DNA from 4 places in the Chryseobacterium subflavum genome. Region 1 is predicted to be linked to each of the others. Evidence: riboswitches for the same ligand, from Rfam matches in the RefSeq annotation. Region 1 holds a riboswitch; each other region holds the start of a gene.

Region 1 (3,214 bases):
TTTTCTGTTTTGGAAGTAATTGCCAATCTGAAACTTAAAGTCATAGAAATTCCTGTCCGGGATAGAAATGGTTTTGATACGGCATATTTAAAAAAGATATGCGCGGATCATGATATCAGATCTCTTGTAGTTACACCTAATTTTCACAATCCTACAGGAATTCTGATGTCGGAAACTGTAAAAAAAGAACTGCTTTCCATTGCGGAAGAATATGAGTTTCCGATTATCGAAAATGATATTTACGGAGACCTTTATTTTGGCAATGAGAGACCTTCGGGGATCGGGAGTTTTGATACCGGTGGTTGGGTAATAACTTTTTCTTCTTTTTCCAAAACATTGGCTCCCGGTATTCGCCTGGGATGGATGCATTCGGGAAAATTCCATGCGGAAGCAGAGAGAACCAGGTTTGCCTTAGGAAGATCTGTTGCTCCGGTATATCAGGAACTGGTCATTAAACTGCTTGAAGACCATAGCTATGATAAACATTTGCGTTCATTTCGTAAACAGCTATATAAGCAGGCCAAAGATGTGTTAGAGATATTAAAAAGCCATTTTCCGGATGGGGCTTATTTTGAAGATCCTCAGGGTGGATACAGCATTTGGGGAAGTTTGCCTGAAGGAGTGGATATGGAGAAATTTTACGCTTATTGCGAACAGCAAAGAATATTATTTACTCCCGGAGAAATTTTTAGCCTTACCGATCAGTTCAGGTACCATTTCAGGATTATTTTTGCAGAACGTATCACATCCCATAGCCTGTTGGCTTTGCAAAATATAGGTGAGAATTTGAAACAGATATTGTGAGTGTTTTTCAGGCTTTTATCTGTTAATTCAGAATCATATTTTCATATTGAGAGCATATGCTTTTCTCAATAATCGTGTTTGTCGGATTTTTTTGCAAGTGATTTTTACATAATCAAGATCATTTTAATTATGATTTTGAAAATTGAAAATATATTTATAATGCCTATTTTCAAAGAATTACGAATTCCTAACTGTTGTTCGTAAATAATTATTTTCGTGTTTCAATAAAATACCTATATTTACCACCAAGGAGTTCATTTATACTTCTTTATCAACCGGAATTGGTTACACTTAGCTGTGAATTAAAAGGGAATCGTGTGTGAATCACGAACTGTCGCGCAACTGTAAGTAACACTCAAAAGGTTTTTATCAATCAGGGTTCACTGTTCTTTTTTTGAATGGGAAGGACGATAAAAATTGTTACAAGTCAGGAGACCTGCCTATTTCGAATTGACGATGCTTTCGCGATCTGAAGCTTATAGTCAGGTATGATACGATGTGATAACAGTGCCCGATATCTTTTTGTGTACATTATCATTTTTAAGAAATGGTTTACAGGTTTTGCTTTTCAGGGCTGTATCATTTCTACAGCTTGCTCGTATTAGTCCCTTTCCATAATTTTCTCTTTTACAAAGTATTGTGAAGTTTTATCAGCACCTTTTATATTGATTTATAAGCATTACAGGCTGATGGCAGCAATCTTTGACCGGATTGTTATTACATGAAAATGTAATGAGGCTGTTCAACCATTCATTAAGGTTTATAGGTCGTTTAATTATTTTAATCATTTAAAGAATAATCTTTCTTTAAATTGTTGGAAGAATGTGAGTTAAAATACATCAAAACGAACAATAATATTAAAGATGAGTAAAAATGTAAGTCTAGAGTCTGCCGGATTACGTTTCCGGGAGACGATGCAAAAAGAAAACCCTCTTCAGATTGTCGGGGCTATCAATGCCAATCATGCATTGCTGGCGCAGCAAGCAGGATTCAATGCTATTTATCTTTCCGGAGGAGGAGTTGCTGCAGGATCGTTGGGAATTCCGGATCTGGGAATTACGACCCTTGAGGATGTTCTGATCGATATTCAACGAATAACCAATGTATGTGATTTACCTCTATTGGTGGATGTAGATACGGGGTTTGGTCCTTCGGCATTCAACGTAGCAAGAACTGTAAAATCATTAATTAAAGCCGGAGCAGGTGCTTTGCATATTGAAGACCAGGTGGGAGCGAAACGTTGTGGGCACCGTCCAGGTAAAGAAGTGGTAAGCAAAGAGGAAATGGTAGACCGTTTGAAGGCTGCTGTTGATGCTCGGACGGATGAAAATTTTGTGATCGGGGCACGTACTGATGCTTTTGCCAATGAAGGGCTTGAAAAAACATTGGAAAGGGCTGTTGCCTATAAAGAAGCCGGAGCAGATTTCATCTTTGCGGAGGCTGTTCCTGATTTAAGCTATTATCAAAAGTTTGTAGACGCTACAGGTATTCCTGTACTGGCCAATATTACAGAATTCGGAATGATTAAAATGTATACTGCTGATGAACTGAAAGATGCGGGAGTCGGTTTGATTTTATATCCCCTTTCTGCTTTCCGGGCGGCAAATAAGGCAGCACTGAATGTTTACGAGCATATCCGGAAAGATGGAACCCAGGCTCATGTAATTGATACCATGCAGACCCGGGAAGAGCTTTACAAAAGTATTGGATACCATGATTACGAACAAAAATTAGATAACCTATTTAAACAGAACAAGAATGTCAATGAATAACGAACCAACATTTAAGCCTAAGAAAAGTGTAGCGCTTTCCGGGGTTGCCGCAGGTAATACTGCACTTTGCAGTGTAGGAAAAAGTGGAAATGATCTCCATTACAGAGGTTATGACATTTTGGACCTCGCAGAAAAAGCAGAATTTGAGGAGGTAGCCTATCTTCTTATTTACGGACAGCTACCAACAGGAGCCCAGTTAAAAAACTATAAAGCCAAATTGAAATCATTGAGAGGATTACCACATTCTGTAAGAAATATCCTGAAAAGTATTCCTGCAGCTGCCCATCCGATGGATGTAATGCGCTCCATGGTTTCAGCAATTGGAAGTATTCAGCCTGAAAAAGACGATCATAATGTGGCGGGAGCAAGGGATATTGCAGACAAATTACTGGCATCATTCAGTTCCGGACTTTTGTATTGGTATCATTATACGCATAACGGAAAAGAGATTGATGTAGAAACTGATGATGATACTATTGGAGGCCATTTTCTTCACCTGTTGCATGGTAAAAAAGCACCCGATTCCTGGGTGAAGGCAATGGAAATCTCTCTTAATCTGTATGCAGAGCATGAATTTAACGCTTCCACTTTTACTGCGCGTGTTATTGCGGGAACCTCTTCAGATTTTTATTCCTGTA
Region 2 (3,214 bases), on a different contig from region 1:
GGAATGTATTACAATAGTCAGTTTAAGGATGCCGGGCGTTACAGGGTAACATTGGATCAGGTAGATTGGATGAAATTCCGGGTACCCAGCTTAAGGAATGTGGAATATACAGCACCTTATATGCATGACGGGAGATTCTATACCCTGGATGCTGTTCTTAATTTTTACTCGGATAATGTAGAGGACAATCCTAACCTTGATCCGCTGCTTAAACAAAACGGACATATCGGACTCACGATGAACAATGCGGAGAAGCAGTCCATTATTGCTTTCCTGAAAACTCTATCTGATAAAGACTTTGTTACCAACCCAAAATTCTCAGAATAAATTTTAATCAAACATGAAAAACATTTTTTTAATAGTATTGGGTTTATTTTTATGCCAAATAGCCTATGCAGAACCCATAAGAGACAGTTTGTATATTCCTGAAAATAGCTTTAACCCCAGCAAATTTTTTGATGATGATTGTGATGCTTGTGGCTGTGCTGCAGGAAATGGATCATCAGGATTTGAGTCTTTGCTTAATCCTCAATTTATAGGAATAAAATATTTTGCACAGCATTATAAAGCCAAAGAAAACCTTTTTGTGAATGATCTCACCCAGGATCAGTACTTCAATACCATCCAGTTATGGGGAAAAGTTCCCATTACGAAAAAGCTGAGTGCTTACGTGAGTCTCCCTTTTCAGTTTCATGAAAAAAAAACAATGCAGGGAGACATCAGAATTAATGGAATAGGGGATCTGAATGTAATGGGTATTTATCAGCTGATCAATTCTAAAGATGCATCTCACCAATTAAATGGAGGATTAGGAATAAAAGTTCCGTTAGGAAGATTTGATGAAAAAGGAATTACGGGAGTGAATCCGAGTTTCCAATTGGGAACAGGAAGCTGGGATTATCAGATGGTTGTGAATTATAAATACCAAAAGAACAAAGTTGCGGTAATTGTTAATACGGATTATACTGTTAAAGGTGAAAATAAGAAGTATTATCAGTTTGGAAACCAATGGAACTATGCAGCTACCGGATTTTATCAGCTTTATGCGGACAAAAAAATGATCTTTTCCGGGAAAGCCGGATTACAGGGAGAAGTATATGATAGGAATAAGCAATTTGATGAAGCCTTACCGGATACTGCCGGAAGTGCTTTATATGGAAAATTAGGCTTTGAACTTTCCTATAGTAAATGGAGCCTGGGTAGTGAACTGATGCTTCCTGCCTATTCAAACCTAGCGGGTGGAAACATTGAAGCTAAATCCAGATTCAGTGTGTTTATTAACTTTGGGATATAAAAATCAAATGAACATTCCGTTACTCATGTAACGGAATGTTTGTTTTTATTCTGTTGAAAATCATTTTATTAAGTATAATATTGTTTCTAAGAAGAATTTTCTATCTTTGCCGGAATCTGGTGAGCTGTAAAAGGCTTTTAAAAGGGAATCCGGTGTAAATCCGGAACAGACCCGCTGCTGTAAACTCTAAACCAAAATTTTTGATGTATATATCCACTGTTTTTAATGGGAAGGATTTCAAAAATGGAGTAAGTCAGAAGACCTGCCAGAAGATTTAAGTTTGATGCTTTCGTGGAATAAAGCTAAGGACAACAATGCTTCTGTGCAGCTATGGCTGTACAATGTTATTGCTGCTTTCTTATATCCATTAGTGTCAAGATTATTCTCAATGAGCTAATGGAACCGAAATTTACTTTTACAACTAAAAAAATAATTATCACAATCCTTGTGCTAATTAACCAGCTTTATTTTTCTCAGTCAAGAGATAGTATAAAGGAAAAAGGGATCCTTCCGGTTACCATTTATAAAAAAGATTTTAAAGAAATTCTTCCCGCTCAAACTCTTTCAGGAGAACAGCTGGAAAGGTTGAACAGCCAGTCCGTAGCCGATGCATTACGCTATTTTTCGGGAGTACAGATCAAGGATTACGGTGGAATTGGCGGATTGAAAACGGTTAATATCCGAAGCATGGGTAGCCAGCATGTCGGTGTTTTCTATGATGGGATTCAATTGGGAAACGCACAAAACGGGGTCATCGATCTGGGAAAGTTTTCGCTGGATGATATCGGAGAAATTTCATTATACAACGGACAGAAAAGTGAGATCTTTCAGCCTGCAAAAGATTTTGGATCTTCCGGCTCAATTTATCTCCAACCCAAGACTCCTTATTTTTCCGGAAATAAAAAAACGAATCTTGTACTTAGAATAAAAAACAGTTCAATCGATCTTTTCAACCCGTCATTTCGATTGGAGCAAAAGCTTTCAGATAAAATTTCCGCAAGTTTCAGCTCCGAATTTATACAGAGTGACGGACAATATAAATACAAATACCAGAAAAAACACCCCGATGGTACTATAGCCAATGATACAATTGCAACAAGATATGATTCTTATATTACTGCCAAAAGATTTGAGACCAGCCTGCAGGGAAATCTGAATAATGGAGACTGGAATGTCCGGGGCTACGGATATATTTCAGATCGTGGGATTCCCTCAGCAATTGTGAATAATGGTTTTGATCCGAAAGGACAAAAATTACTTGATAGAAATTATTTTGTTCAGGCTCACCTAAGGAAAAAAATATTTCCAAAATTTGAGACTCAGCTCAAAGCTAAATTTGCCTACGACTATACCCGGTATATGGATACGGTAAATGTAGCTGAAACGGCTTTAAAAACGGATAATACATATATCCAGAGAGAATTATATTTATCATCTTCCAATATTTACTCAATTACACCAAACTGGGATGTTAGTGCTAATGTTGATTTCCAGTATAATAATCTGGATTCCGATCTTAAGCTTTTCTCATTTCCCACGCGTTATACCTCATTGGTTGCTTTTGCAACCACTTACCAATGGAACCGGTTTAAGTTTCTTGGAAGTGTTTTAGGCACTTTTATTCGGGAGAATGTTGAACGTAATTCCAAGTCGCCGGATAAGAGTGAATGGACACCCTCTGCATTTTTGAGTTACCAGCCACTGGCCTTTAAGAATTTAACAGTGAGAGCATTTTATAAAAGGATTTTTAGAATGCCGACTTTCAATGACCTGTACTATACCATGATCGGGAATGTTTTTCTTAAACCTGAATTTACCAATCAATATGACGTAGGTTTTACTTATCAGAAGACTTATAACCATCAGGTTCTGAAAAGTATTTACTTCAAGGCAGACGGGTATTATAACAAAGTGGAAAAT
Region 3 (3,214 bases), on a different contig from region 1:
GGCAAAGTATTATCGCTATCAGTACTACAGGAAATATTGAAAAGTAGTACTACAGCAAATAAAAGTTGTAAAAGTCTAGTTATTTTCATGTTATTTTTTATTAAAAATTTATCGTTGCGGAAATACTGTAATTACGTTTTGGCATCGGATAATAAGACACCGTTTCATAAACAGTATTGGTTAAATTATTGATTTTAAAACCTAAGACATATTTTTTTAAGATCGTTGCTGATACACCCGTGTTCATGACGAAATAAGAATCTATAGCATCTTCTCTTTTTTCATCTGTTGTAGTGTATGTAAGACCATTAAAAACTCCCTGAACATAAAGTTTTAGGAAAGAATACTGATAATCAAAATTTCCAAAAACCTTATGGAGAGGGACATACATCATTTGCTTTTTAGTTTCCTGATTGATGGATTTTGCAAGTGTATATCCTATATTAAATCTAAAATGGTGTTCTTTAAGCTGTTTATCAAAAGTAATCTGTGATTCTAAACCATAAGACTTCACTTTATTGATATTAACTGGGGACCAATATCCGTAAGCTGTCGGCAACCACACTATATTATCCGATATATAAAGATAATACGGACTTAATGCAAGTTTAATATTACCCCATTTAAACTCATGGTCCATATCCATCTGGTAAGACCTTTCCGGTTTTAGGTTTGGATTTCCTCCGGGATTCCAATACAGATCATTGAATGTTGGAAATCTGAAATTTCTGGATACATTTACTCCAAGATTATACCATTGTACCGGACTCCATTTTCCCGAGAATGAGTAAAGCAATGGCGAACTTATATTCTCTACAAAATCCTTTTTAACACCAGCTTCAAAACGCAGATCTTTCGTCGGAAAATATCGTATTAACCCCGCTAAAGAGCCTACATTTCTACTTACATTACCAATTCCTTCAGTTTTTACACCTTGGAGATCAGGCTGATACCCCTCACCTTTGTTTACCTGGAATTCGGTGATGATGTTGACATTAAGTTCAGGTACGATGAAATAATTAAAATCATTTTTAAAGATATAATTTTTCCCTGTTGAACCACTGGTCTTCGGAGCATTGTAATTGCCAAAATATTGGAAATTTTCTTCTGTGTAAGCAGCTTTTAAGCTATTTGAAAATTTATTTTTAGTAATATCCCAGGAAAGTAAGCTTCTGGTGCTTTGTGTCTCGTATTTTGTACGGTTGCCATTCTCTACAAAAATCGGATAATTCTGTGTCGAGTCAAAAAACTGACTTTGCCATGAGATCGTCTGATGTCTCGCAATTTTATAGGAGATTCCAACATTAAAGGTACTGTTAAAGTATTTGCCGTTTCTATTAATATAGTTTTTTTCTTCGACTTTATAATCATTCTGACTGATCGAATGATTTCCTGAGACTTTAAAACTCAGCTTTTCATTGCTGTAGGAGGCCGTTCCGAAATTATTAAAAGTACCAAATGATCCACCCTCAGAATACAGGGAGGCTTTAAAACTTTTATTGAAACCCAGATTATTATTGAGATGTATACTCCCGCCGATTGCACCACTCCCGTATATTACACTTCCGCCACCGGCTTTCACTCCGATCTCATCATATCCGAAAAGAGGAATATTATTAATGTCTCCCTGACCAAGAAATATCGAATTGATATTGATTCCATTCCAAACAAAGGCTGTCTGTGGAGCAGAGGTTCCTCTGAACGAAGGCGAAGAAACTGCACCTCGTCCGTTTTCCTTGATATAAATACTGGATTGGAAACGTAAAAGTTCTGAAAGATTCGTGGAATTCTTTTCAGCATCCTGAGGAGTAATTGGAGTAACCTTATGAAAAAGTTTTACCTTGTTCATCTGGTTGTCAAAAATATAAACGGTATCGATTGCTTTCTCTTGTCCCAGACAAAGAAAATAAGCAGATAACGATAAAAGCAGTACTAAGGTTTTTTTCATACTATTTTACTTTTCCACCGAAAGCAATATATTTTTGATATTATCATTTTGGCAGGTCTCCTGACTTTCGCATTTCTATACCTTCCCGTTTTCACAGTGGTTTCTTATAGAAATTTTAATTGCGATCTACAGTTGCGGGGACAGTCTGGGATTTTCACCCAATTCCCTATTATTTCAATAGCTTGAAAACCAAAATTTTTGCAAAGATAAGTTTTTAAAAAGAAATCTCAGTCGTATCTGTTAATTTGTAATCAAAACAATGGTCTGCAGAAAAAATAACGATTCCCAGAACCTCAGAATTGAGAGTTTCACGATTACAAGAACGTCGAGTCAAAGTAAAATGGCAATAGATCTTTAATCGAATTTACCTTAACGATTTCGTCATTCATACTGGAAAAATAAAGATCAATATTTTCTTTTTGTTTTGTTTCGTATTCAATAAGACTTTGTCTGCAGGCGCCACACGGGGGAATCGGTGGTGTTTTTTCAGAAGATTCTTTAGGGCCTCCTACGATAAAAATCTTTTTGATCTTTTCCTCAGGGAAATTTGCACCTATCCAGAATAGAGCTGTTCTTTCAGCACAAAGTCCGGATGGAAAAGCTGCATTTTCCTGATTGTTACCGGAAAATATTTCTCCGTTTTCAAGTAATACGGAGCACCCGACCAAAAATTGGGAATAAGGGGCATAAGCATTTTCGCGGGCTTGTTTTGCTCTTTCGAAAAGTTTTTTTTCTATATCGTTCAGTTCAGAGCTATTTTTAAAATATTCGTAGCCGATCTGTATATCTTTTTTCATATATTTATTGGAGCCTAAAAAGGGGAGGTAAAATTAGTTCTTTTTAATCACGTGGGCAACCCGGGATTATTTCCTCTTCATTAGTAAAATTCAAAAATTAATAGACAATGTTATATACTCCGATACAATTCAGAAATATTAAACTCTCTAACCGATGGGTTATGTCACCTATGTGTATGTATTCAAGTGAAAACGGAATGGCTAATGACTTTCATTTCGTACATTACGGAAGCAGATCACAAGGTGGTACCGGACTGATAATGATTGAAGCAACGGGTGTTGAACCCCGGGGAAGGATCACTAATAAATGTATGGGAATATGGAATGACGAACAGGCTGAAAAACTTCAGCAGATTGTCAACTTTGTCCACTCCAATTCTGAGAGTAAAATCGGAATCCAGCTGGCACATGCCGGAAGAAAAGGCTCTACCTGGAATAATATTCAAATTCCAGTGGAAGAGGGGTGGGA
Region 4 (3,214 bases), 1.6 Mb from region 1:
CTACTCCCGGTTCTGCAGATCTGTGCTTTATTGCCACAACAGATGTACATGATATTTTAAAAGAACTTAAAGAAAAAAACATCGAAATCATCGAGGGTATTGTTATCAGAACCGGAGCAACAGGCAAAATAAGGTCCGTCTACTTCCGGGATCCTGATCAGAACCTGATTGAAGTGAGTAATTATATTTAAAATCTTCTTGAGCATGTCCCCAGATAAAAACGCCTTGGCTAAAATCCTTAGTAATTTCGAACAGGAAGAATTACCCAACAAAACCTTGCTAACGGAAGAAGGTAAGATGGCGCGTAAATTTTACTATCTCAAAAAAGGAGTTGCCAGAGGTTGGCTTAATAATGACGGTAAGGAAATTACATTTCAATTTTTGTTTGAAGGAAACTTTATTTCGTCGTGGGAAAGTCTGTTTTATAATTCTCCAAGTATTTATAATATCGAAACGATAGAACCCTGTACTGTATATAGCACTTCTATTGAGGATTTCAGACAAATAATTGAAAATAATCCGGACAGCAAGGAACTTTATTACAGCTATCTACAGGAACGCTTACTTAAATATCAGAAGCTCTTTATTTCCCGTATAAAAGATTCTGCAGAGGAAAGATATAATGAGCTTATAAAGCAATCCCCCGAGATTTTCCGCCGGGTTCCTCAGTATTATATTGCATCTTATCTTGGTATCACTTCTGTATCATTAAGCAGGATCAGAGGAAAAAAAATCTAGTAAGAGATCTGCTCTATATAGTAACTCCATGGTTATTCTTCACTTCTGCCATTACAAAAGTACTGTGTGTGCTTCCTATCGAGTCGACGGAACCTAATTTATTAAATACAAAATCCTGGTAGTGTTTCATATCGCGTACCTGAACTTTGAGAAGGAAATCAAAATCGCCTGAAATATTATAGCATTCCGCCACTTCGTCTATCAGTGTAATTTCCTGTACAAACTCATTTCCCACAGACCTGTCGTGGATCTTTAATTTAACCTGACAGAAAACTGTAAAACCACGATTCAGTTTCTCGGCTTCCAGGACAGCCGCATAATGTTTGATATAACCCTCCTGCTCCAACCTTTTAACACGCTCAAAAACAGGAGATGGAGAAAGGTTAATTTCCTTTGCCAATTCTTTAACGGTCAATTTTGCATTTTTTTGAAGGATTCTTAACAATTGAAGGTCTTTATCGTCTAGTCTTTCCACAGGATAATATTCTTTTTTCGATTTATATTTCCAAATTTACAGAATAAATAACTTACAAATTCAATTTAAACAAAACAATATACTTAATTTTTGCATTTAAGCCAATTAAACATCTTAAATTAATACCTTTACACCCTATTTTGTTCTTTAACATACTTCATCAAACGGAAAAGGTTTTACTTAAGGTAGATTAATAGGGAATCGTGTGAAAATCACGAGCTGTCGCGCAACTGTAAGTAACACAACAGAGGTTTTTGTCCCTGAATATCCACTGCCACAAGCGGGAAGGATGACAAAAACTGTTACAAGTCAGGAGACCTGCCTGTCCCGAATTGACAATGCTTTCGCGGTCTGAAGCTTTTGGTCATACAGATGATACTTTTGAACGTATTGGATTGGGTTTTAACTCAGAATTTATTTGAGTTTAAACGTAATGTTTTTTATGAAAATTAATTTCAGGTTACCTAACAATCTACTCTTCACTGGGAAAATTACGTCTATATTGTATCTTCTCTATTGCTAAAAACTATTTCCCGATTGCGTTATGAAGCATTATAAGAACTTTTAAAACCAAAATTTAATTAAAAGTTTAAAGAAAATGCAAACACACATCCTTGGCTATCCGCGAATCGGTAGCAACAGAGAACTTAAAAAAGCCTGCGAACTATATTGGGCAGGTAAAACATCGTTACAGGAACTTTTAGAGGCAGGAAAAAAGATCAGAAAGCAAAACTGGGAACTACAACAAGAAGCCGGAATTGATCTGATTCCATCCAATGACTTTTCTTTTTATGATCAGGTATTGGACATGACATTGTCTGTTGGAGCTATTCCTTCCCGTTATCAGGATATTACACCAAATGAGCTAGATCTTTACTTTGCTATGGCCAGAGGTTATCAGAAAGAAGGGCACGATATTACAGCCATGGAAATGACAAAATGGTTTGATACCAATTATCATTATATCGTTCCAGAATTCCAAAAAGATCAGCAATTCAAATTATTCTCCCATAAAATCGTTAATGAGTTTATTGAAGCGAAGGAAGCAGGAATTCATACAAAGCCTGTTATCCTTGGATTGGTAACCTATTTATTATTAGGAAAAGAAAAAGAAGAAGGTTTTGATAAATTGGATTTAGCACAAAATCTGCTTCCGGTTTACGTTGAGATCTTAAAAGAGCTTGAAAACAACGGAGCAGAATGGATTCAGCTGGATGAGCCGTTTTTAGCACTAGACCTTGATCAGAAAGCAAAAGAAGTTTACCAGAACATTTATGCTGAAATTGCCAAACAGTTTCCGAACCTTAAATTTATTGTGACCACCTATTTTGATGGGTTAAAAGATAACCTTTCATTGGCCACTACTCTACCTGTTGATGCACTACACATTGATCTGGTAAGAGCCCCGGAACAATTGGATGAGGTCATCAATGCAATTCCTGAAACATTAATCCTCTCATTAGGAGTCGTAGACGGAAGAAATATCTGGAAAAACGATTTCAATCAGTCTCTGGTTTTCATCAAAAAAGCTATTGCAGCATTAGGTTCTGAAAGAGTTTTCATTGCACCGTCATGTTCATTACTTCATTCTCCTTTCGATCTTGACCTGGAGAAAAATGAAAATATACTATCTCCGGAGATCAAACAATGGATGGCTTTCGCCAGGCAAAAAGTTTATGAAATTGTTACCTTAAAAAAATTAGCTTCAGAAAACCCGGATTACAATACTTTACAGGAATTAGCTGAAAATAAAAAAGCTATTGAAAACCGAAAAGTTTCAACACTAATTCACAATCAGGATGTGAAAAACCGTGTTACCGTAACTACAGAAAGTGACGCACAGAGAAACAGTCCTTTTAATGTGAGAAAAGAAGCACAGCAGAACGCATTGGAGCTTCCTTTATTTCCAACAACAACAATTGGGTCCTTTCCTCAAACCAAAGAAGTAAGAAGCTGGAGAGCTCAATTCAAGAAAGGAGATCTTACCGCCCAGAAATATGA

Evidence for each region. A riboswitch is a leader RNA that binds a small molecule or an ion and turns the genes downstream of it on or off. The one in region 1 is predicted to bind cobalamin.
Region 2: another riboswitch for cobalamin. It lies ahead of AC0INN_RS12860 (TonB-dependent receptor plug domain-containing protein); the one in region 1 lies ahead of prpB (methylisocitrate lyase).
Region 3: another riboswitch for cobalamin. It lies ahead of AC0INN_RS14725 (TonB-dependent receptor plug domain-containing protein); the one in region 1 lies ahead of prpB (methylisocitrate lyase).
Region 4: another riboswitch for cobalamin. It lies ahead of metE (5-methyltetrahydropteroyltriglutamate--homocysteine S-methyltransferase); the one in region 1 lies ahead of prpB (methylisocitrate lyase).

Annotation. Positions count from the first base shown of each region.
Region 1 covers NZ_JBVTMR010000001.1:147,610-150,823, forward strand. Annotated here, with positions in the region: gene AC0INN_RS00700 (aminotransferase-like domain-containing protein) at 1-804, shown strand, start outside; cobalamin riboswitch at 1,070-1,262, shown strand; gene prpB (methylisocitrate lyase) at 1,668-2,576, shown strand; gene prpC (bifunctional 2-methylcitrate synthase/citrate synthase) at 2,569-3,214, shown strand, end outside.
Region 2 covers NZ_JBVTMR010000002.1:786,889-790,102, forward strand. Annotated here, with positions in the region: gene AC0INN_RS12850 (cytochrome-c peroxidase) at 1-327, shown strand, start outside; gene AC0INN_RS12855 (transporter) at 341-1,294, shown strand; cobalamin riboswitch at 1,395-1,578, shown strand; gene AC0INN_RS12860 (TonB-dependent receptor plug domain-containing protein) at 1,691-3,214, shown strand, end outside.
Region 3 covers NZ_JBVTMR010000003.1:273,714-276,927, reverse strand. Annotated here, with positions in the region: gene AC0INN_RS14730 (DUF5074 domain-containing protein) at 1-89, opposite strand, end outside; gene AC0INN_RS14725 (TonB-dependent receptor plug domain-containing protein) at 101-1,948, opposite strand; cobalamin riboswitch at 1,982-2,157, opposite strand; gene AC0INN_RS14720 (cytidine deaminase) at 2,263-2,745, opposite strand; gene namA (NADPH dehydrogenase NamA) at 2,853-3,214, shown strand, end outside.
Region 4 covers NZ_JBVTMR010000001.1:1,755,310-1,758,523, forward strand. Annotated here, with positions in the region: gene AC0INN_RS07730 (VOC family protein) at 1-191, shown strand, start outside; gene AC0INN_RS07735 (Crp/Fnr family transcriptional regulator) at 205-738, shown strand; gene AC0INN_RS07740 (Lrp/AsnC family transcriptional regulator) at 752-1,213, opposite strand; cobalamin riboswitch at 1,368-1,553, shown strand; gene metE (5-methyltetrahydropteroyltriglutamate--homocysteine S-methyltransferase) at 1,812-3,214, shown strand, end outside.